Regions from separate parts of the Halomonas sp. N3-2A genome, predicted to be linked through region 1. Evidence: riboswitches for the same ligand, from Rfam matches in the RefSeq annotation. Region 1 holds a riboswitch; the other holds the start of a gene.

What was found. Region 1 has a riboswitch for thiamine pyrophosphate ahead of CEK60_RS13670 (sodium:solute symporter). Riboswitches for the same ligand answer to the same signal wherever they lie in the genome.
Region 2: another riboswitch for thiamine pyrophosphate. It lies ahead of thiM (hydroxyethylthiazole kinase); the one in region 1 lies ahead of CEK60_RS13670 (sodium:solute symporter).

The regions. Positions count from the first base shown of each region.
Region 1 covers NZ_CP022286.1:2,913,391-2,924,463, forward strand. Annotated here, with positions in the region: gene CEK60_RS13655 (alcohol dehydrogenase catalytic domain-containing protein) at 1-820, opposite strand, end outside; gene CEK60_RS13660 (NnrU family protein) at 953-1,531, opposite strand; gene CEK60_RS13665 (magnesium transporter CorA family protein) at 1,648-2,616, opposite strand; gene CEK60_RS13670 (sodium:solute symporter) at 2,651-4,039, opposite strand; TPP riboswitch at 4,029-4,136, opposite strand; gene CEK60_RS13675 (peroxidase-related enzyme) at 4,236-4,817, opposite strand; gene CEK60_RS13680 (hypothetical protein) at 5,017-5,712, shown strand; gene CEK60_RS13685 (CoA-acylating methylmalonate-semialdehyde dehydrogenase) at 5,762-7,261, opposite strand; gene CEK60_RS13690 (TRAP transporter large permease) at 7,479-8,744, opposite strand; gene CEK60_RS13695 (TRAP transporter small permease) at 8,773-9,336, opposite strand; gene CEK60_RS13700 (TRAP transporter substrate-binding protein) at 9,338-10,324, opposite strand; gene CEK60_RS13705 (DUF3581 family protein) at 10,452-11,073, opposite strand, start outside.
Region 2 covers NZ_CP022286.1:3,618,957-3,630,029, reverse strand. Annotated here, with positions in the region: gene rpsK (30S ribosomal protein S11) at 1-82, shown strand, start outside; gene rpsD (30S ribosomal protein S4) at 95-715, shown strand; gene CEK60_RS16905 (DNA-directed RNA polymerase subunit alpha) at 841-1,836, shown strand; gene rplQ (50S ribosomal protein L17) at 1,876-2,262, shown strand; gene CEK60_RS16895 (serine hydrolase) at 2,468-3,892, shown strand; gene CEK60_RS16890 (DMT family transporter) at 3,997-4,872, shown strand; gene CEK60_RS16885 (DODA-type extradiol aromatic ring-opening family dioxygenase) at 4,869-5,606, opposite strand; gene CEK60_RS16880 (DoxX family protein) at 5,678-6,085, opposite strand; gene CEK60_RS16875 (LysR family transcriptional regulator) at 6,177-7,097, opposite strand; gene thiE (thiamine phosphate synthase) at 7,094-7,708, opposite strand; gene thiM (hydroxyethylthiazole kinase) at 7,698-8,507, opposite strand; TPP riboswitch at 8,532-8,627, opposite strand; gene CEK60_RS16860 (hypothetical protein) at 8,683-9,027, opposite strand; gene gloA (lactoylglutathione lyase) at 9,272-9,805, shown strand; gene CEK60_RS16850 (DUF6164 family protein) at 9,807-10,172, shown strand; gene CEK60_RS16845 (cupin domain-containing protein) at 10,194-10,886, opposite strand; gene ampC (class C beta-lactamase) at 10,992-11,073, opposite strand, start outside.

The sequences.
Region 1 (11,073 bases):
CGATAAACAGATCGGTCATCTGCCCACCGACCAAGTCCATCACTGCATCAATCGGCTTACCATCAGTGGTCGCCAATACACGCTCAACAAACGTCGATAAATCACCCCGATCGATGACGACTTCTGCACCCAACGCCAGCAGCGCATCGGCTTTATCCGGCTGGCTGACAGCGTAAGGAATAGCGCCCACGACCCGACAAAGCTGAATTAACGCCGTTCCGACACCGCCACTGGCGCCTGTCACCAGCACACGTTCACCCGCGCCAATGTTGGCAGACGTCATCATGTGATAAGCCGTCTGATACGAGCACATCCCCATCGCAGCAAGCTCTGCATCGTGCAATTCAGGGTTGGGAACATGATGAAGCTGGTCGGCTGGGACGACGACAAAATCAGCATAGCCACCATCAGCCCCGTGGCCATAATAATCTGGCGTCAGATTGATATCGCGACGCTCATCAGCGTAAATATTAAAATCGAGCAGGCCTCGTTCTCCAATACGTGAAGCATCCACGCCCTCGCCTACTGCCGCCACGCGTCCAGCAATATCAGCCCCTTGAATACGAGGAAATGTCAGTGTGGGCGATCCTCCCATCGCAAACGATGTGACCTCCTCTTTCCCTTTCGTAGGATAAAGCCCTTCACGCGCTTTCCGGTCAGTATTATTTTTGGCCGTTGCTGTTACCTGAACCAGCACTTGCCCCGCCCCTGGTTTAGGGGTCATAACATCCTGCCGGTACTGCAATTTATCTATATCACCATGGCCTGTTAACAACATGGCAGACATCGTTTTCGGTACTTGAGGTACAGCTTCGGCCATAAATTTCTCCGTTGTGAAACGTTGGATGAACCTAGCTGACAATAGCAAACTTTCGCCGCCACTCAAGAGTAATAATAAAAACGGCGTCAACGGATATAAACCATTGACGCCGTTAATATTTATTAATAATTACTAGCTAAAAACAGGTACACCAATAACTAACACATGTAGGTAAAGAGCAAACAAAATATACGCTATCAAGCCAATCACGACGGTGGCTATTGTCGCGGGAGCCGAGGTTGGTACTGGCTTAGCGGGATGTAGGCGATCACGCTTTTTGGCTGCCTTAAAGGCCAGAATAGCCCACACCAAAAATGCTGCAAAAAAGACAATATCGCCCAGTCGTCCATTAGCCAATAAGTGTGAAAATGCCCAAATTTTTACGGCCAACATCATCGGATGACCAAGCTTCGCTTTGATAGCATTACGCGGCACATAGGCTGCTACCAGCATAATAAAGGCAGGCACCATCAGCAGTGCTACCGCATGGCGTAAGCCCGTGGGGGGAAACCAGACGTAGATAGGGTCTAGGCGCATTTGGCCAAAACCGTAAATAGCAATTGCCAGTCCAATCACCGACACTACGGAGTACGCAATCTTCCAGGTGTTTTCGCCGCGTTTAACAATCTGTCGCTGACGCCAGTCTTCAGCAAAGATACGCACAGAATGGCTGCCAAGAAAAATCAGCAGGCCAATAATCATGATGGTCATAAAAGTAGCTCTCAGGTTATTTGCAGGTCATTGGTCGACTGCGAGGATGCCACACTAGCGCTCCAACCACATGACCAACTATCAACTTTTCGCTACCAGCGATCATCTGGCTCATTTTAAAACCAGTTTTTACGCTTAAATAACCAAATTAAACAACCTCCGATACCCAGCATGGCTCCCCAAACAAAAAAGTATCCGTACTGATAGCGCAGCTCTGGCATGTACTCAAAGTTCATGCCGTAAATACCGACAATAAACGTCAGTGGCACAAATATGGCAGTAATCACCGTTAATACGCGCATGGTGATATTTAGCTGGTGAGAGGAAATCGAAATGTAACCATCAATGAGATCACCGCAAATGTCGTAATACATTTGTGTCAGTGTATATAGGCGCTCAAAGCGCTCCTCTACATCCGTGATGGCATGCAGCGTTTCACTTTCTCCGCGTGGCAGATGGGCATAGTCATAGGCAGTAAGCTCTTGGGTAATGCCTTTGTGGTAGCTAAAAATACGGCGCATCTTTACCAATCGTGAACGATAGGCGGTGATTTTCCGCATCAGCACATCATTACCAGCCTCTAAAAGCTCATCTTCTATATCGCTTAGCTCACTCTCAAACTCCAGTAAGCTATCGATGTAGAAGCCTGCTGAGATGTACATAATTTTCAGCGCGACACGCTCGGGAGATAGCGCCAGCAGTGTTTTTCCGTGCTCACTAAAGAGCCGTTCAATACTAAGCGCCTCACCAGCGTGCAGCGTGATTAGAAAACGCTCTCCAATAAAGAGGCACACCTGCTGAGGCACAAAGTTTAGCTGAGCATCAAAAGATGAAATACCTCGGTAAATAATCAGGGTATGGTGCTCAAACTCTTCAATTTTCGGCGGATGGCGCTCTTTGTGGGCATCTTGAATTGCCATTGGATGACAATCAAAACGCTCCAATAGCTGGCGTTCACTCTCCTCAGGCTCACCTTTCATGTCTATCCATAGGTGGCTACCGGGCGTCGTTTGCCAGTCATCAATGAGGCGTTCATCGCCTTCGCGCACATCGCCTTCTGATGTCGTTAGTAGGCTGCGAATCATGATCGTCCCTGTTAATTTGGCTCACGGCTTAACGTTACGGCCTAACGCTTCGTCGATTAGGCAGGTATGCCAGTGTAACGCTGACGACAATAGACGCCAGTAACGCCCCTAGAAAAGGCCCTAACGTTGGGATACTGCCTGGAAAGGTAGCCGCCATAATGCCAGCCGTAACGCTTCCCTGGCTTAGCCACCCCGGCAGTATTGCCCCTGCTAATCCAGCCATGCCGCCACCAATCGCCGCCACTGGCGTCATACGTTGCCACAGGCCAAGCAGCACAGGCACCACGATGGCAGCGCAAAGTAAGTCGGCTATCAAGAAGAGCCGTAGAACTGACAATCCTTGCAGGGCAATAAATACCACCGGCACCATCATTGCGACCGTTATCCAACGTGCGGTCGTTAAAGATGTTGCATGTCGTTCACCGCCACGCCCGACTATCAGCGACGCTATACCGTTTTGCAGCGTATCGACACTTGAGGTCACTAGCGTGACTGCTAACACCAATGCAGGTAACGCCACCCAGGCAGGCGCATCTGTTAACAGCGCAAAGAAAGGAATAGGTGGCTCTCCCAAAGCAACACCGCTCATGGCGGCCATGATGCCGATACCGCCGATCACCATCACAACCAGTACGGTCAGCCCGCCGCCTAGCCAAGCGCCTCGACCTAAGCTCTGGTCATCCTGAGCAGCCCACACGCGCTGCCAATAGCCTTGGTGAAAAAGATTGGCGGCGGTCACCGCAATCACAAGCGTCAGGGCAACACTCAGCGCGCTTGCGATAGGAATAGAGGGCATGACGGCGTCATTCGGCATGGCTGGCAGCCGCCAAATCGCAACGCTACCCACAGCCAATAACAGGGCTAGCAAAAGCCATGCCTGCCAGCGATCCGTTGCGAGGCTTGCGCGCAACCCACCAATCACCGTATACACCAAGGTAGTGAGCGCAACGCCAATAATCACTAGTGCAGGTGGTACATCGGAAAGCAGTGCGGTAATAGCACCTATCGCCGTCAGTTCCGCTGCTAAAAAACAGCCCATGTAGGCTACGGACACCAGCAGCACCCAATGACGCACCCCCTTGCCGTAACAAGCGTGGGCGAATTCGGCAATGCTTCTGCCTTCTGGCAATGCGCGACGAATTTTTGGTCCGTACAACCCCAACACGATAAACGGCAGCGCAGAGCCAATGGCATAGCCTGCCAACGCTAACGGACCAACAAAGGCACCAATTTCAGGCGGCGCAAACAGAATCCAGGCGCCCATTCCCGAGGCTAAAAAGGAGAAGCCAAGTGTGGAAGCGGTTTGCGAATTTCGTGCCGTGACATAGTCATCAAGCGATCCCTGCACATGACGTGCACGCAGGCCCAGAAAAGCAAAACAGAATAGCGCCGCACCAAGTACGGCTGACGTTAGGTAAGGCATGTCGCACTTCCTCCGCCGGTATGAACCGGATCAGGTTCCAGGGTCTGCGCAGTGCGCATTCTCAGCCCAACAGCTGCGGGCTCCCCTGGCGACAGTGAATGGAGACGCTATCCTCGGTGAAAGCGGCTCGTTAGTAAAGGCTGGGCGTTAGTAAAATTTATCCGTGAGTAACGCCTAGATGTGCGTCTGTATCCTGCTAACGCGGTAGGCGGCCCATCAAATAAAACTCCTCATTGGGGGGCGTACCCGTCATGGTAACTAATCGATTCGACATGCCGAAAAAAGCAGCAATGGCGCCAATATCCCAACAGTCCTCTAGCGTAAAACCTACTTTCTCTAAGGTTGTTTGCCACGTGGCAGAGAACTCCCCAACTTCAATCCCGCAGTGCAATGCAAAATCCAGCATGACACGATGGCGTTCGCTTAGCCCTGCCGCTAGATGATTGATAGCGACATTGTCAGCGACTAAAGGGTCTTTACTATAAATTCTCAATAGCGCGCCATGGGCAACAACACAATAGAGACAACGATTGCGAGCACTGGTAGCCACAACAATCATCTCTTTTTCAGCTTTAGTCAGCGTGTCGGATTCACGCTCCATCAAAGCATCGTGATAAGCAAAAAAAGCGCGAAACTCCTCAGGGCGATGCGCCAGCATTAAGAACACATTGGGCACAAATCCCGCCTTGCTTTGCACTTTTAATATTGCATCGCGAACATCGTCAGGCAGTTCATCCAACGTTTCTGGTACACGGAAACGGCTAAGTCGATTAGTCATCGTTACACCTCATTTGCTGATTAAGCTTTAAATTTTTGTTTTGATTAAACAATCATGCTGTTGGATAACGCGATTCGGTAACAAAACACTAAACAAAGTGACTTTCAATCGTGGCTAACGCTGTCCATACTCTCAACTATTCAATGACCTATAAGCCGTGCAGTAAATGCAGCAAACGGCAATTAACAGGGACACCAAAATGCATTATTCCGAAGCCAAAGAGCATACGCCTGGGCGCTTGCATACTCTTTTTGCCGACCCTTATTGCGCGTTTAAAAACGACACCGATGAGCGTCAGCTGCATATCCGGATAATGCTGCACACCCTTCTGGCACTGCCTATGCATCACGCGCGTGCCACGCTCCGGGTTATCCATGGCTGGGAAAACGGCGGCTTCGAGCCAAGTGATCTAAAGCACAAGGACTTCCCGCTTGCCTCTTTAGATGATTTCCACCGAGTGGTTAACGAGGTCTCCCCGAACCCTCAAGAACACGAGACGTCGTTAAGCGCTAGCACGCCGCTCCTCTCAGCACCACTGGCGAGCATATTCGCCAGTGCAGAAGCCGATGGCATCATCGTTTCTGACACGCTGCGCAGCACACCTGCCCGCTGGCCTGCTTTGAAAGGCGGTTTAGCCATTTATACGCTCTTCAAAATGTATCATCGCTTAGTTTATGGCGAAGATGATAACTACCGCTGCTCTCAGTGTGAAACGCCTGATGGCCTGCGTGAGCTGCATGAATTTCATCTTGAAGAAGGCGAATTTGCACTGTTAGTTCCTCACAACGCAAAAACGCAAACGGCCACCCCCACCATTCTCGTTATGCACGCCAGTCAGCTTGGCCCTATCGGCCAACTCCTAAAAAGAAGCCTGCCGTTATTTCAGAATACTTAAGCCGAAACGTTAAAAGCCCCGCTTATCGCGGGGCTTCTCCATGGTGCAATTAACTCAACGAAATAGTGCTATTAATACCGCTAGATACATTTTCTGGCTCAAACCAGCGGGCAGTGACCGTTTTGGTCTGCGTCCAGAAGGTAATTGCCTGCTTGCCATTCGGCCCCAAGTCGCCAAGCTTGGAAGCTCGCGAACCCGTAAAACTGAAGTAAGCGACGGGTACAGGGATCGGCACGTTGATACCAATCTGGCCTACGTCGATATCCGTTTCAAAGCGCCGTGCTACCCAACCTGAGTTGGTAAAGATCGACGTACCGTTGCCGTTAGGGTTAGCGTTGATAAACGCAATCGCGTCATCCAGCGTCTCCACACTGACCACGCATAGCACTGGGCCAAAAATTTCTTCCCGGTACACCGTCATATCAGCGGTCACATCGGCAAATAGAGTTGGGCCAACAAAGTTGCCGTTTGGATAGCCCTCTACCGTGCAACCACGGCCGTCCACCAGCAGCTTAGCGCCCTCTTTCTCACCCGCTGAAATCAGGCGTTCAACGCGCTCTTTCGCTTGTGGTGAGACAAGCGGCCCTAGGTCTGCATCGCGCTGAGTGCCAGGACCGACTTTCATGCTGCGCGCGCCTTCCTCAATATCTTTCAGCCACTCTCGCGCTTCACCGACTAGCACGACAACCGAGTTAGCCATGCAGCGCTGGCCAGCAGCACCAAACGCCGAGCCGAGTAGGCTATCAATCGCCTGACTGCGGTTGGCGTCCGGCATTACAACGCAGTGGTTTTTAGCTCCCATCATCGACTGCATACGCTTTCCAGCGGCGGCGGCACGGTTGTAAAGCAAGGAGCCCACATGGGTCGAGCCAATAAACGAAAGTGCTTTAATATCCTGATGGTCGGCGATTTGGTTGGCAACATCAGGACCGCCATGAACCACGTTTAAAACGCCGGCGGGGACGCCCGCTTCATGGGCAAGTTCAACCAGTCGCATGGTGGAACTAGGGTCTTGCTCAGACGGTTTCAGGACAAAGGTATTTCCCGTTGCGATGGCAAGCGGGAACATAAAACAGGGCAGCATAATCGGGAAGTTGAAGGCGGTAATGCCCGCGCCAACGCCCAGCGGCTGGTGCATGGTGTAAACATCGACTTCATTCGCGGCGTTTTCCGCCAGTTCACCCAACTGCAGCGACGTAATTGAACAAGCGTGTTCCACGACCTCTAAACCGCGCCCTACTTCACCTTCAGCGTCAGGCAAAGTTTTGCCGTGCTCTTCGGTGATTAGCGCGGCTAATTCAGCGGTATTTTCGCGTATCAGTGCCTGAAGTTTCAGCATGATGCGCATGCGCTTGCCAAGCGGCACTTTACGCCACCCTTTAAAAGCTGTTTTAGCGCTGGCAATCGCACGTTCCACCTCTTCGGCGGTACAAAATGGTACACGGGCAACCACTTCCTGAGTCGCAGGATTGACCACATCACGCCAATCCTGGCTTTGTGACATGACTGGCTGGCCATCGATATACATAGGGATTTCACGAACGGACATGACTTCCTTCCTCAACGTTGTGTTTGTTATGAGACGCAAAGATGAACCCTAGGGTATATCAGCAAGTTGACGTAAACGTCAATTAGCCACTTGATAAAGAGTTAGCCAGCTCAGCGCTGAGCAAGCAGCCAGGGGCTGATGTTCCGCCATTAAAAGGCATCATAAACGCCGTGGAGAACATCAGTTCTGCTAGAGGTTGAAATGGGTGTGATAGCGATTAACGCTGGATAAGCCCGTTGGTTAACCACGGCAACCAGGCGAGAAGAACAAGGGTCACTAACGTTGCTAGCAAAAACGGCAGCAGCGAGCGAAATATTTTAAGCGGCGACGCGCCGGTCATTGAGGAAGCGATAAACAGCCCTGCCCCTACGGGGGGCGTTAACAACCCCATTACCAGGGTTAAACACACCACTACACCAAACTGATAGGGGCTAATAGCGAATTGGCTTTGGGCAATGGGCATTAAAATCGGCACCACTAAGATTAGCGCCGCAATGCCATCAATCACCATTCCCACTAACAGCAGTGCGCCAATCACCAGTAGCAAGAACACGAAGGGGTCGCTGGTCAACGCGGCAATCCATGCGGCGGCCATTTGCGGAAGCTGCTCATAAATCACCACCCAGCCAAACACGCCAGCGGCGGCAATCAGCATAATGACCAACCCCGCATTAATCGCTGTGCGCGTTAGCACCTGGGGTAACTGGCTTAAACGCAGGTCACCGTAGACAAAGCGGCCCATGATTAAAGCCGCTAGAGAGGCCAGCGCAGCCGACTCGGTTGGCGTGGCAACCCCCCACAAAATACCGCCAATAATGATCACGGGAATGAGCAGTGCAGGCAGCCCCCAAAGCAGGTCATGAAGCGCCTGAGAGCGAGTAGGCCACTGGCCTTTAGGGTACTGCTGAACCAAACCTACCAAGGCAATCACGATAAAAAAGCTGGTTCCCAAAAGCAGCCCTGGCAACAACCCAGCAATAAACATTTCCGCAATAGGCACTTGGGCCATGACGCCAAACAACACAAACAGCATGGAAGGTGGAATAATCGGCGACAGTAGCCCACCCGCGGCGGTAATCGCTGCGCTGTAGGATTTGTCATAACCTTCCTGCTCCATTGCTGGCACCATTGCACGAGACATAATGGCAATTTGCGAGGCTGCCGAACCAATAATCGCCGCCATCATCATGTTGGCGACTAAATTGATATAGGCGAGTCCACCGCGAAATCCTCCTACTAAAATGCGCGCTAGAGCGATTAAACGGCGGGTTAAACCGCCTTCATTCATTAATTCGCCCGCCAACATAAATAACGGAATCGCCAGTAATCCATAGCTTTCAATGGCGCTAAACAGCTGCTGTGGATACGAATCAAACAACACCGTATTGCCTGACATCTGGATATACCACATGGCAGTCAATGCCAGCACTAGCGCAATGGGCACAGCGCCGAGCAACAGCAGCAAGAAAACAGCAATCGTCATAAACGTACCGTCAATAGGGTAAGCAGGATTAGCGTAGCGTTTTGGCGGTGGGTGCTTGGGTCGGCGTTCGCCACTGTTTGAGTGACTGGATAAGATTCGTCCAGCCATGCAGGCTAAGGGAAAATGCAAACCACGGCACAATTAACCACGCCCAGAATTTTTTAATGCCAAGCGTGGAAGTGTTTTCAGCGTAAATAAAATTGAATGTTTGCCCTTGAAAAGCACGGGTATCAAACCCCGCTTGCACCAGTGCAAGGGGCTGATACCAACGCCAACAAAGCCACGCTAACAGCAGGGCAAATAGCAGCACCATGGCATCTACCCAGACACCTATCAGTTTCCGGCCGGTTTGCGGTAGCAGATCACTCAGCAACGTGACCGCTATCCCCTGGCGGCGTTTAAACACCGTGGCGGCTATCAAAAAGGTCATCCAAATCATGGCATAAATCGCCAGCTCGCTAATCCAGTAAAGCGGGCTACCTAGCGCGCGAAACGCAATATTGGTGAGAATCAGACAGGTAACCGCCGCCGCTAAAGCAGCGGCGGCAATCTCTTCACAGCGTGCAAGCCCTGATGAAAAACGTTGCAGCATATTACTCGTCACGTAACCGGTCAGCTTCGGCGCGTAACGTTTCTAACATAGGTGCCTTAGGCGCCCAGATGTTTTCCCACTGTGCAATGGCGTCAGAGAAAAACTCAGCATCCGCTTCAACGATGTTGATATCCAAGGCGCGAATTTCCTCTTCCTGAGCGGCATCCTTCTCTTCAAAACCCACCAGCACGTTCTCTAGATGCTCAGCCATCGCAGTATCAATCAGCTCACGATCTTGTTCAGAAAGATCGCGCCATACTCGCCCAGACACGACGCCCACCATAGGGAACATCATATGGTTAGAAATCAGCAGGTTTTCCGCCTGCTCGTAGAATTTCAAAATTAAAATAGAGTCGAAATCCATATCAATGGCATCGACCTGACCGTTAGCCAGCGCGTCATACACTTCTAATAGCGGCATGGGCGCAGGGGCAGCACCCGTGGCCGTATAGAAATCCCGAATGGGCTCGAAAGGGGTAATACGTAAGCGCTGCCCCTGCAGATCGTCGGCGCTTTCAATAGGGTCACGGCTGAGCACTTGGCGCATGCCTACCATGCCGTAGCCAACGCCAATTAAGCCAACTTCTTGTGGCATTAATTCGAGTAGTTCCCCAGCCGCGTCAGAACGCAACAGCCGTGCCGCGTGATTAACGTCATCGACCAAGTAAGGCGCGTATAGTGCGCCAAAATCTGGAATACGGTTGGAAATTTCGGCAATCGTCAAGAAAGCCATATCTAACGCGCCGGTTTGCAGCTGCTGAACCATTTGCGCTTCATTGCCAAGCTGCTGAGCTGGAAAAACACTAACGCTATGCTCACCATCAGAGCGCTCGTTCAGTGTTTGGGCAAAGGCTTCTGCCTCGGTAGACCATAGATGCTGTGCGGGCGTGATAAGACCGAGACGAAAATCCCGCGCCTGAGCACTCATGGCTGAAACGGCGAGCGTAGCTGCTGCGCAGGCAAGCGTAAGCGTTTTGATACGATTCATGCAAAGCCTCTTGTATTCAGCGGAAGCGCCTAAAGCGCTTCGCGCGTTTTTTTAATTGATAGGCTTTGAGAATACCTTAGCGTTAGCGTTAATGGCACCCGCCATTACGCTAACGCAACGACACCACCTACACTGCTTCGTAAGCCGCCTTTAAGCGGTAGAACTCATCAACAATCGCTGCCATTTCAGTCGCGTCGTACTCACATAAGCCACTAACCACTAGTTTCTTCGAGCCCACCCCAACCGCTTCTCCAGCAGACTCAATCGAAAACTCAAGTAAGGCATCGGCACGCTTACCTTGAACCTCTAACGAGGAGCTTGTTAGGGCTAAGTTCGGCGAGAAACCGTCTAGACGCTCTAAGGAAAACCCCATGCTGTCGTAAATAACCAAGGGGCGCTTGGGGTTAAACATTACCCCATGCTGCTCCATCAAAGGCTTTAAGTAGTGAGGAAAATTTTTACCTGAAAACGCCACATAGCAGCGGGCAAACGCTTCAACAGCCGCTTCATCGTGAGTTACCTCTCCGCCACGCGTCACCTGCAGGTAGCACTTGCCCCCTTCATCACAGACAAGTAGATCACCATTCGCTTCTTCACTAAACTTGAGAGGAGTGTCAGCTCCCACCATATTGGTGAAGCGAAATTCCATTTGTCGCGACAACCCAAACTTCACCAGCACCAGTGTAAATAGCAGGTCTCCAGGTACGCAAAAACGGCGCGCATCTGGATTGTGAATCGGGTTGTAATCG
Region 2 (11,073 bases), 710 kb from region 1:
CGGCTTCCGCGTGCAAAGCATCACTGACGCGACGCCCATTCCTCATAATGGCTGCCGTCCGCCTAAGAAACGCCGCGTTTAAGGAGACAGATTCATGGCTCGTTATATTGGACCGAAGTGCAAACTGTCTCGTCGTGAAGGCACCGACCTCTTTTTAAAGAGCGGTGTTACTCCCTTCGAGAAAAAGTGTAAATCCGAGCAGATCCCGGGTGTACACGGCCAGCGTCGTCAGCGTCTTTCCGACTACGGCTTGCAGCTTCGTGAGAAGCAGAAAGTACGCCGTATGTATGGCGTACTCGAAAAGCAGTTCCGCAACTACTACAAAGAAGCCGCTCGCCTGAAAGGTGCGACTGGTGAAGTATTGTTGCAGTTGCTTGAATCCCGACTGGATAACGTCGTCTACCGCATGGGCTTTGGCTCGACTCGCTCTGAAGCGCGTCAGCTGGTCAGCCACAAGGCGATTTCCGTGAACGGCCGCACCGTTAACGTTGCTTCCTACCAAGTGAAGCCCGGTGACGTTGTTTCTGTTCGCGAAAAGGCGAAGAACCAAGCACGTATTCAACACTCGTTGACCATTGCGGCCAACCGTGGCGATATCGCTTGGATCGAAATCGACGCCAAGAAGATGGAAGGCACTTTCAAGGCTCTGCCTGAACGCGGTGACCTGACTGCCGACATCAACGAAAACCTGATCGTCGAGCTGTACTCCAAGTAAGCAGTTTGATTTACATTTCTGCTTCTTGAGACCTGGGCGGGGTAGCCAAGCTAACCGCCCAGATGCTCTTGAGTAGTGTGCTCTAGAGTACTCAGTATCCGTTTGGCAGCCTGAAAGGTGTTCATATGCAGCGTTCAGTGACAGAGTTTCTTCGTCCTCGTGACATCAAGGTCGAAGAAATCAGCGCACATCATGCCAAAATCGTTCTCGAACCGTTCGAGCGCGGCTTTGGTCACACCCTGGGGAATGCACTTCGTCGCATTCTGCTTTCGTCCATGCCCGGCGCTGCCGTGGTAGAGGCTGAAATTGCCGGTGTAGAGCACGAATACAGTGCGCTCGAAGGGGTGCAGGAAGATGTCATCGAAATCCTCCTGAACTTGAAAGATGTTGCGATCAAGATGCACAGCCGCGATGAGGCGGTGCTCTCGCTGAACAAGCAGGGCCCAGCTGTCGTCACCGCTGGCGACATTGCGCTTGATCATAGCGTCGAAATCGTCAACCCGGATCACGTCATTGCTCATGTCAATGAAGGTGCCGAGCTGAAAATTCAGCTTAAGGTAGCGCTGGGTCGTGGTTACGAACCGGCTGACGCTCGTGGCTCTGATGAAGAGACACGTGCAATTGGCCGCCTGCAGCTGGATGCCACCTTCAGCCCTGTTCGCCGTGTTTCCTATTCGGTTGAAGCCGCTCGTGTTGAGCAGCGCACCGACCTCGATAAGTTAATTATCGATCTGGAAACCGACGGTACACTGGATCCGGAAGAGGCTATCCGTCGCAGTGCGACCATTCTGCAAGAGCAGCTGGCCGCCTTCGTCGACCTGGAAGCTGATAAAGAGCAGGAAGTCGAAGAGGAAGAGGATCTTGTTGATCCTATCCTATTGCGCCCCGTAGACGATCTTGAGTTGACAGTTCGCAGCGCTAACTGCCTAAAAGCCGAGAATATTTACTACATTGGTGATCTTATCCAGCGCACTGAAGTTGAGCTGCTGAAGACACCGAATCTTGGTAAAAAGTCTTTGAATGAAATCAAAGACGTATTGGCAGCGCGCGGCTTGTCCCTCGGCATGCGGTTGGAAAATTGGCCACCCGCTAGCCTGAAGGACGACAAGGCCTCCGCGTGAGTGTCGACTCGAGTCCCAGTTTGGTAAGGAATTACAACCATGCGTCATCGTAAGAGTGGTCGTCATCTGAATCGTACCAGCTCGCATCGTCAGGCCATGTTCAAGAACATGTCTGTCTCGCTGGTCGAACATGAAGTCATCAAGACAACCCTGCCTAAGGCCAAGGAATTGCGTCGCGTTATCGAGCCGCTAATTACCCTAGCCAAGCAGGATAGCGTTGCAAACCGCCGTTTGGCATTTGCCCGCACGCGCTCCAAAGAAGCCGTCGGCAAACTGTTCAACGAGCTAGGTCCGCGTTATGCCGAGCGTCCGGGTGGTTACATCCGCATCCTCAAGTGCGGTTACCGCACAGGCGACAACGCGCCCATGGCGTTCGTTGAGCTAGTTGACCGTCCGGTTGTTGAAGAAGCAGCTGCAGAAGAGTAAGTCTCTGCGTTGTTGCTCAACAAAATGAAAGCCGACCCCTTAGGGTCGGTTTTTTTTGGTCTATGCATTTCATTGCGTTTTCAACTTTTATACTGCTTTCTTAATTCACTTGAAGAGTTACCGTGCTAGTCTTAGATTTCTTAGTGTGGCAAGTAGATTAATGGTTGGTAGTGTGACATCACAGCAAAACAAGAAAGGGGCATGTATGGCAACAAGGGGAATATGCGCAACGATCGTCGCGCGTTGGTGGCTTCCGCTGTCGTTAATGGTATTGCTGCTAAGCACGATATCGAGTGCTCATGCAAATCCGCGTTATGCTGGGATTGTTGTGGATTTGGAAAACGGAGAGGTGCTGTACGCCGAGAATGCCGATGAGCGTCGCTACCCCGCATCGTTAACCAAAATGATGACGCTTTATCTTACATTTGAAGCATTGGAGAGTGGCCAGCTCAGTCTTAATCAGCCGCTTCCTGTGTCTGCTCAAGCTGCCGCCATGCCTGCTGTAAAACTGTGGCTTTCTGCAGGTAGTACGATTCCTGTTGATTCTGCTATTCGTGCGTTGGCAGTGCGCTCTGCTAATGATGTTGCCGTCGTGGTGGCTGAAGCGTTAGGTGGTAGCGAGCAGCGCTTCGCTCAGCTGATGACCGCAAAAGCGCGCGAGCTAGGCATGAATGCCACCACGTTCCGTAATGCCTCGGGTCTACCTGATGATCAGCAGGTCACCACGGCACGGGATATGGTGACACTCTCTGTGCGCGTGATGCAGGACTTCCCACAGTACTACCACTACTTTGGGCTCCAGGAGTTCACCTATCGTGGTACCCGGCACACCAGCCATAACCGCTTAGTGAAAAATTACCCCGGTGCAGATGGCCTTAAAACCGGCTTCATTCGTGCATCTGGTTTCAATGTAGCGACAACGGCCGTCCACGGGGATCGCCGCATGGTCGGTGTTGTTATGGGTGGCTTTAGTGGGTCATCTCGTGATTCTCATATGGCCAACCTGTTAGATCGAAGCTTTGCTCGTGCAGCGCTGCGTGACCAGCAAACATGGCTGGCCAATACTACTTTCTCTAGTGAGTTTATGGCTTTCTCTGGCTCTGGCACCCCTAGCCAACGCCCCATGTCGACACCGCCAGCTTCTAATCGCCCTGTCATGGCCAGTAACGTAACGATTTCGAATAATACAGCGGCTTCGAATAATTTGGCAGCGACAACCCTTTCTCCTTCACCAGCGTCTGCACCGGCTGTTGAAATTGAAGATCGTCTCGCGCGCTCTATGGAGACACCGACAAGCAGTCCGGTTACCCATACATCAAACCCGGTGAATACGTTTATTGAGCGTGAACGCGAGTTGGCTGCTACGCCCCAACGGTCTGTTACTGCTGGTGATTGGGGTATCCAGGTAGGTGCTTTTAGCCAGGAAGCACGAGCAGAGCAGTTGGCACGTCAGGCAGCTCAGCGACTGCCTCATGAAGTGGGAGGGCGGGTTGCCATCGATACCATAGCTGGTCAAACGCCGGTATTCCGCGCCCGTGTTGTCGCCTTGGACGAAGCGCGCGCCAGGCGCGCCTGTAGAACGCTCCAGGCGCAGGGGATGGAGTGCATGGTGGTCAACGCAAGTTTGTAAAGCCACGTTAGATCCGCAACCCCGCCAGTGACACATTGGCGGGGTTTTTTATTAGTTGTTTAACCCCGGCTGATAAAGTGTCCGAAGGGCAAAAGGAGAGCGTCGTGACAACGTCGTTAAAAGGTATCCTATGCATGTGCTTAGGGGTTCTGTTCTTAGCGCTTGGTGATGCGGTATCGAAGTGGCTAGGCGAAGTCCATTCGCCGCTACAGATTATTTTCTTTCGTACGCTCGTGTCATTACCGCTCATTGCACTGTTGGCGCATTTTGCAGGCGGGTTGCGCAAGTTGCATACCAAGCGCCCACGTGTACACCTTCTCAGAGGATTGATTTATACCGCCACCATGGTGTTCTTTGTCTGGGGGCTAACCCTGTTGCCACTCGCAGAGGCCACGGCAATCGCTTTTGTGGCGCCCTTGTTTGTAACGTTGCTTTCAGTGCCGTTGCTTGGCGAGCGGATTGATCCACCCGTATTAATAGCGTCGTTAATTGGCTTTGCCGGCGTGCTGATTGTGGTTCGCCCCGGTGGCGATGCGTTCCAGCTCGGCACGCTAACCCTCTTGGGAGCGGCTTTCTTTTACGCACTGATGATGATCACTGCGCGGCGCTATGGTGCTCGGGAGCACCTGTGGGCGATGGTGTTCTACATGACGTTAGTGCCCTTTATCATCACGGCTCTGAGTTTGCCCTGGGTTTGGCAAACCCCAGAACCCTGGCACTGGCTTGGCTTTTTGGTCTCGGGTGTTTTGGGTATTGGCGCGACCGCGTTTATTACCCTGGCATTCCGCTTTGCCCCTGCCGCGATTGCCGCTCCCTTCGATTACACTGCAATGCTGTGGGCGGTGCTGCTTGGCTGGTGGTTCTGGGGAGAGCTGCCGGATCTGTGGGTATGGGTGGGCAGTGTGCTGATTATGGGCAGCGGGTTGGCAATTGCTTACCATGACCGCCGCACGACGATGAAGCCTCGCCCAACGGCTTAAGCGAACTGATAGACATCCATTGCCAGTACGCCATGTTCAATGCTGTGGTGTAACTGAGTTGCATCTCCGCCTGCCCCCATGGCCACCAGCAAGGGCTGGAAGTGCTCTGGGGTTGGGTGGTTTTCCAGCGCTTTTGGAGCACTCTCCCAGTGGAGCAATGCCTGGCGATCATTGGCTGCAATGTGCTTGCTCACCCACTGGGCAAACTCATCTACCCAGGCGGGGGCGGGGCTGCCCTGGGGAAGCGTTTCATATAAGTTATGGGTCAGGCTGCCCGAGCCAATAATCAGAACCCCTTCTTTTCGCAATGCTGATAGGCGTTCGCCGAGCGTGACTAGCGCGTCATTTTCCCAGCGCACAGGTAGCGACAGGGAAACGACCGGTACATTGGCCTCCGGAAACATCAGCGAAAGTGGTACCCAAGCGCCGTGGTCAAGGCCGCGCTCTACGCGTTCGGCACCCAATAACAGCGCAATTTGTTCAGCCAATTCAGGGTTGCCAGGGGCGGGATACTGGCACTCGAAAAGAGCTTGTGGAAACCCGCCAAAATCATGAATCGTCTCTGGTTGTGCGCTAGTGCTGACCTTGAGCGTGAGACTCTCCCAGTGGGCTGATACGACGACCACCGCGCGAGGGGAGAGGCGCTTCCCCAGCTCGCGTAGGAAAGCGTGGGCCGGCGTTTTATTCAGCGCCAGCATGGGGGAGCCATGAGAAATAAACAGGCTGGGTAGCATCTTAGTACCTCCGTTAGCCTATAGGGGGCTAATGATGCCCGCACAAGCCGAAGCCAATGCGGGCAGAGCGGTTAAGCGAATTTGCGGCTGACAACAGCGCTACCGCCACCTAGGCCTGCCTGTACCACCAGAGCAATCGTCCAGAAAATAGGGAATTCCCAGCCACCACCCGGGTTTGAGAACAGCCAGCCATTACCCAGGTGTACCGAGGCTGCACCTAACAGTACGGGGACTAGAGCAAGGCTTACCCAACGAGTATAGATGCCCAGTAAAAGTGCTAGGCCACCACCTACTTCGGCAGCAATGGTTAAGTAAGCAAGAACACCCGGTAAGCCCAGGGATTCAAAATAGCTGACAGTGCCTGGCAGGGTGAAGACAAACACCTTAAGCAAGCCGTGAGCTAAGACCATCACGCCCAAGCTGATACGTAGCAAGGCAGTGGCATGGAGGGTGAGTGGTGAAGTATTAGTAGTGGTCATAGCCGTCTCTCTTAGTCGCGAGCATCACGTTGGATGCGATAGTGCCACTTTACAGATGAAAGCCACTGAGATAATCCACTGTTCTTGCACTTCACTGTTGCGATAAAGGCGACAATCCGAGCTCGATTTCCCATACTGGTGGGTCACCCCACGCCGCCGCCAATAACTCAATAAAGCGCTCTACTTTGGCAGGTAAATAGCGTCGGGCTGGGTAAAGCGCATGGATGTCTAGCAACGCCGGCGGTAAGTTCTGCAGAATCGGCACTAAACGCCCGTTCGCAATGCTATCGGTCACTAAAAAGCTGGGCTGTTGCGCTATCCCTAAGCCCGCTTCAGCTGCATGCGTCAGCATATCGCCATTATTACTCTCTAGGGGGCCAGAAATACTGAGTAGTTGATGGCCAATCCGCCAATCGCCACTGTTTTGGCCGCTTCGGTAGCGAAGGCAGCGGTGAGATGCCAAATCTTCACTAGTCAGCGGCGTGCCGTGCTTGGTGAGGTAATCAGGTGATGCGCAAAACAGCATCCGGCACTGGGTGAGCCGTCGCGCCACTAAGCTAGAGTCGGGCAGGTTGCCAATACGAATGGCGACATCGTAGCCCTCTTCCAGCAAATCAACGCGGCGGTCGTTTAGATCCAAACGCACCTCAAGCCCCGGGTGCGTTTGCATAAACTGTGCAACCAGCGGTGAAAGATAGCGTGTGCCGAAGCTCATCGGGCCATTGATGCGCAACTGTCCGCTCACCGTACTGGTGCCACTGCCGATTTCTGCCGCTGCCTCGTCCAAAGCGATCAAAATGCTTTGCGCACGAACGAGATAGCGTTCGCCCGCTTCAGTGAGGTGCAGCCGCCGGGTGGTGCGCTGAATAAGCCGAGCACCCAATGCCGCTTCAAGTGCCATCACTTGGCGGGATACCCGCGTGCGGGAAAGGTCTAGCGCCTCGGCCGCGCGGGTATAGCTACCCAGCTCAGCGACCTTTACAAACGCCGCGATATGGTCGAACTGGGTCATTGCGCGTGGAATGCCTGTGCAGCCAGGCGGGGGTCTGGCTGGCCACAAATAGCAGAAATAACCGCAACACCGTTTGCCCCAGCGGCTTTCACTTGAGCAATGTGTTCAGCTTTTAACCCGCCAATCGCGACGCTGGGAAGTTGGCACGCATTGGCAAGCTGTGCCAGCCCATCAAAGCCAATGGGCTGGGCGTGGTCTTGTTTACTGCCAGTCGAAAACACGGGCCCTAAGCCGACGTAATTGAGCAATTCGACAGGTGCCTCCTGAAGTTGGGCTGGGGTGTTAATTGAAAGCCCGATAATGGCGTGCTGGCCGAGCGTGCTTCGCGCTGCTTGAACAGCCGTGTCGCTTTGCCCGACATGTAAGCCATCCGCTTGGCTGGCGAACGCCACGTTCAGGCGATCATTAATGATCAGAGGGACGCCACTGCCTGCCAACATCGCTTTGAGACGCTTGGCCTGGGCGATCATGTGCTCGTCACTAGCGTGTTTATCGCGTAATTGCACCATGGTAATGCCGCCCTGCACAGCAGCTTCAACCGTTTTTTCCAGACCCATGCCAGCGCATAGACCCGCATCGGTGACTAAATAGAGTGAAAGATCAAACGGCATGCACCGCCTCCCATTGAGCAAGGGTCGAAAGGTCGTCAGGGGATAACTGATACAGCGCGTCCAATAGCGCCACTTGGAAACTGCCAGGGCCTTGAGCCTGCTCGCCTGCACGGCTTCCAGAGATGCTGAAACACGCCAAGGCGGCCAAGCTGGCCTCCAGCGGCTGCTCGTGGTTTGCGGCCACAAAGCTTGCCACCAGCGCACTCAATCCGCAGCCCAAGGTAGTCACGCGAGGCATGAGTGCGTGCCCACCTTTAAGCCGATAATGATTCGTGCCATCGGTAATGAAATCGCTCTCGCCAGTGACCGCCACCACGCAGCGATGTTGCTGTGCTAACGCAATGGCAGCGGCTGTAGCTTCTTGGGTGCTAGCAGTTGCATCGACCCCACGCCCTTGGCTGGCTAATCCGTTAAGTACTTGAATTTCTGAGGCGTTGCCACGAATAACGCTAGGCTGATAAGCCAGCAGCGTCTCACAAACACGCAGGCGAAATGCGGTAGCACCAACAGCCACAGGATCAAGCACCCACGGAATATGGTTTTCATGAGCAGTGCGCGCGGCGACTGCCATAGCATCAGCCCAAGGGGAAGAGAGGGTGCCAATATTAATCGATAGCGCGCCAGACATAGCCGTGAACTCCGCCACTTCTTCTTGAGCATGCAGCATGGCGGGGGAAGCACCTGCCGCCAATAGCAAGTTAGCGGTGCTATTCATCGCCACATAGTTGGTAATGCAATGTACCAGCGGTGTGGCAGCGCGCATATCGCGGAGATAATCGCCGAGTGGGCGTGAAGGCATAATATCCTCCCGGCTGGGAGGTGATGCAGCTGCACCACGACTCCCTACGCCGGTGTTATCCGGTTCAGGTTCAAAGGGTGCTTCTCAGCCCGTTAAGCAAGGGCGCCCCTGTCGTGATGGTACTATCCTTGGCTTAGATCAATCTGTAAAGCCTGGGCAGCGCGATGAGCAACTATCAACGAAACGAGATGCGTGTTCCGTAGGTGAGCATCTCATCAGGCGTCATCGCTTTACCCTCAACACCAATCATTTCATCGCCACACTGGTCGGCAAACGTAAGCACTCCATGAGTGAGGCCCAGCTGTCCAAGGGTGTCGCGAATTTCACCGGTGCCCAAAAACGTGCTGACATGACCCTCAGCATTGGTTAAATCAGAGACACCGTTCGCGTGATGGAAGCGAACCTTATAGATACCATCCATTGATTCAACTTCCACAATCGGTGAAAAGCCATTGTGTATGGCACGGGCTAACTGCTTTAACGTTATGTGGTCACCGAGGGTCATATCAATCGCAGTCATGGAAAACTCCTGTGGACGCCTCAAAGGTGGGGCATCGCTCATGTTGCGGGAACTGCTTTTTGTAAAGTTTATGAATAATAAGTGTAGGGTTTTTGTTTAGTATTGCCAGTGCGCTTAATGTGACACTGCGTTAGTGAATCCTACATGCTTGTAAAGGCTGGTATTATGGCTCTAAAGCCCTCATGGTAAGCGGTAAGTGAGGCTCAATGGATTCAATGATCAGCATTAGCGACAGGAGAGCAAAATGAGTTTTCAAGGCGAACAACATTCCGGCGTCGCGCCCGTAGCGCCGCAAACCCAAGGGTTTCGCTTAAATCACACCATGCTGCGGGTGAAGGATCCCGAACGCGCGCTAGCGTTCTACTCCAAGGTCTTTGGAATGCAGGTGCTACGCCGATTGGATTTCGAAGAGATGCAGTTTTCGCTCTACTTCCTAGCCAATATAGAAAGCAGCGATAACGTGCCAGAAGATACTCAAGCACGCACTGCCTGGACCTTCAGTCAGAAAGGCTTGCTGGAATTGACGCATAACTGGGGCACAGAAGATCAGCAGGATTTTGCCTATCACGACGGTAACGCTGAGCCTCAAGGGTTTGGTCATATCTGCTTTAGTGTGCCTGACTTAGAAGCTGCCGAGGCATGGTTTGATGAGCATGAGGTGACGTTCATCAAGCGCGCGGACCAGGGCAAGATGAAAGACGTTATCTTTGTCAAAGATGCAGATGGTTACTGGATCGAAGTGATTCAGGCAGACCGCATGGCAGCCATGGGCGACTAATATGGCCCACTTGCTGTTTCGGCTACGCCACGTGACCGATGAAGAGGCGTTGGAAGTACGCCAGTTGCTAGATGAGCAGGGCTTTGATGTCTATGAAACCCAGGCGGGCTTTTTTCGCCTGGGTGTCGATGCCATTTGGTTGCGTAACACCGCTCAGCGCGAGGCCGCTGAAGCGGCATTGGCGGCGTATCAGGAAAAGCGTCAAGCTAACGCGCGGCGAGAGCACGAAGAAGCGGTTGCCAGTGGCAGTGCACCAACATTATGGCGGCGCTTCCTTGCCCACCCCGTGCAAGTCGTACTGGTAATCGTCGCCGTGGTGCTGATCGCCCTATTAACGCTGCTGCCGTTTATTGGTTTGGTAGGCTAGATTTGTAAACAGTTTTGTAGATTAGCTGGGTAGCTTAATAGTGGCTAAGTGCCCGCGTTTTAGATAAAGCTGCACGCCTTCATTACCCGCGCGTAACTGAGGTGCCGCACCTACTGGGTAGCGGCACCAGCTGCCGGTAGCATATTCCTGCTCATCACTGAGTAGAGAGCCTTCCAGCACAAACAGCTCTAAACCACCGGCAAGCGGTGGATAAGACACCAGTGTATCGGCTTCCCAGTGCTCTAGGCTGACTCGCTCTGGGCCATACTGTTTTGAACTATAGGTGTGCAGCATTTTGTAAGTAATACCTGGCCGTCGGTCGGGCTGCCAGGGCAGCCTATGGGCAGGCACGGCCAGTTGCAAAATATCGTTTTCATCAAACTGGTGTAGCTTCACCAGAATAAGTGCGCCTTCTTCGCCTATTTGCGGGGTATGACCAGTGCCAATCGGGTTGCGTAAGTAGCTACCTGCCGGGTAACGGCCATGCTCATCGGCAAAGACACCTTCCAGCACTAAAATTTCTTCACCACCACCATGAGTATGGCGATTGAACTGGCTGTTGGGCGCGTAGCGTACCAAGCTGGTGGCTCTGGCGACTTCGTCGCCAATGCGGTCTAGCATCATGCGCTCTACACCAGCGCTGGGGGAGTCCACCCAACGGTACTGATCCGGCGTGACACTGGCAAAGTGGCTAAAATCGGCGTTTAGGCGCATGGTATTGGCTCTTTGCAGGGATGAAAATTCGCAGCAGTAGTGCAAGTCTCTCCATCCCTGGGACAAAATGCAACGCAAAAAAATACCGCCCAACGGCGGTATTGTTTAGGGTGCTTCGGCCAGGGTTGTCAGGATATGGTGTGCGGCCTGAATACGCGCCTGACTTGGGTAGTTCCGGTTTGCCAGC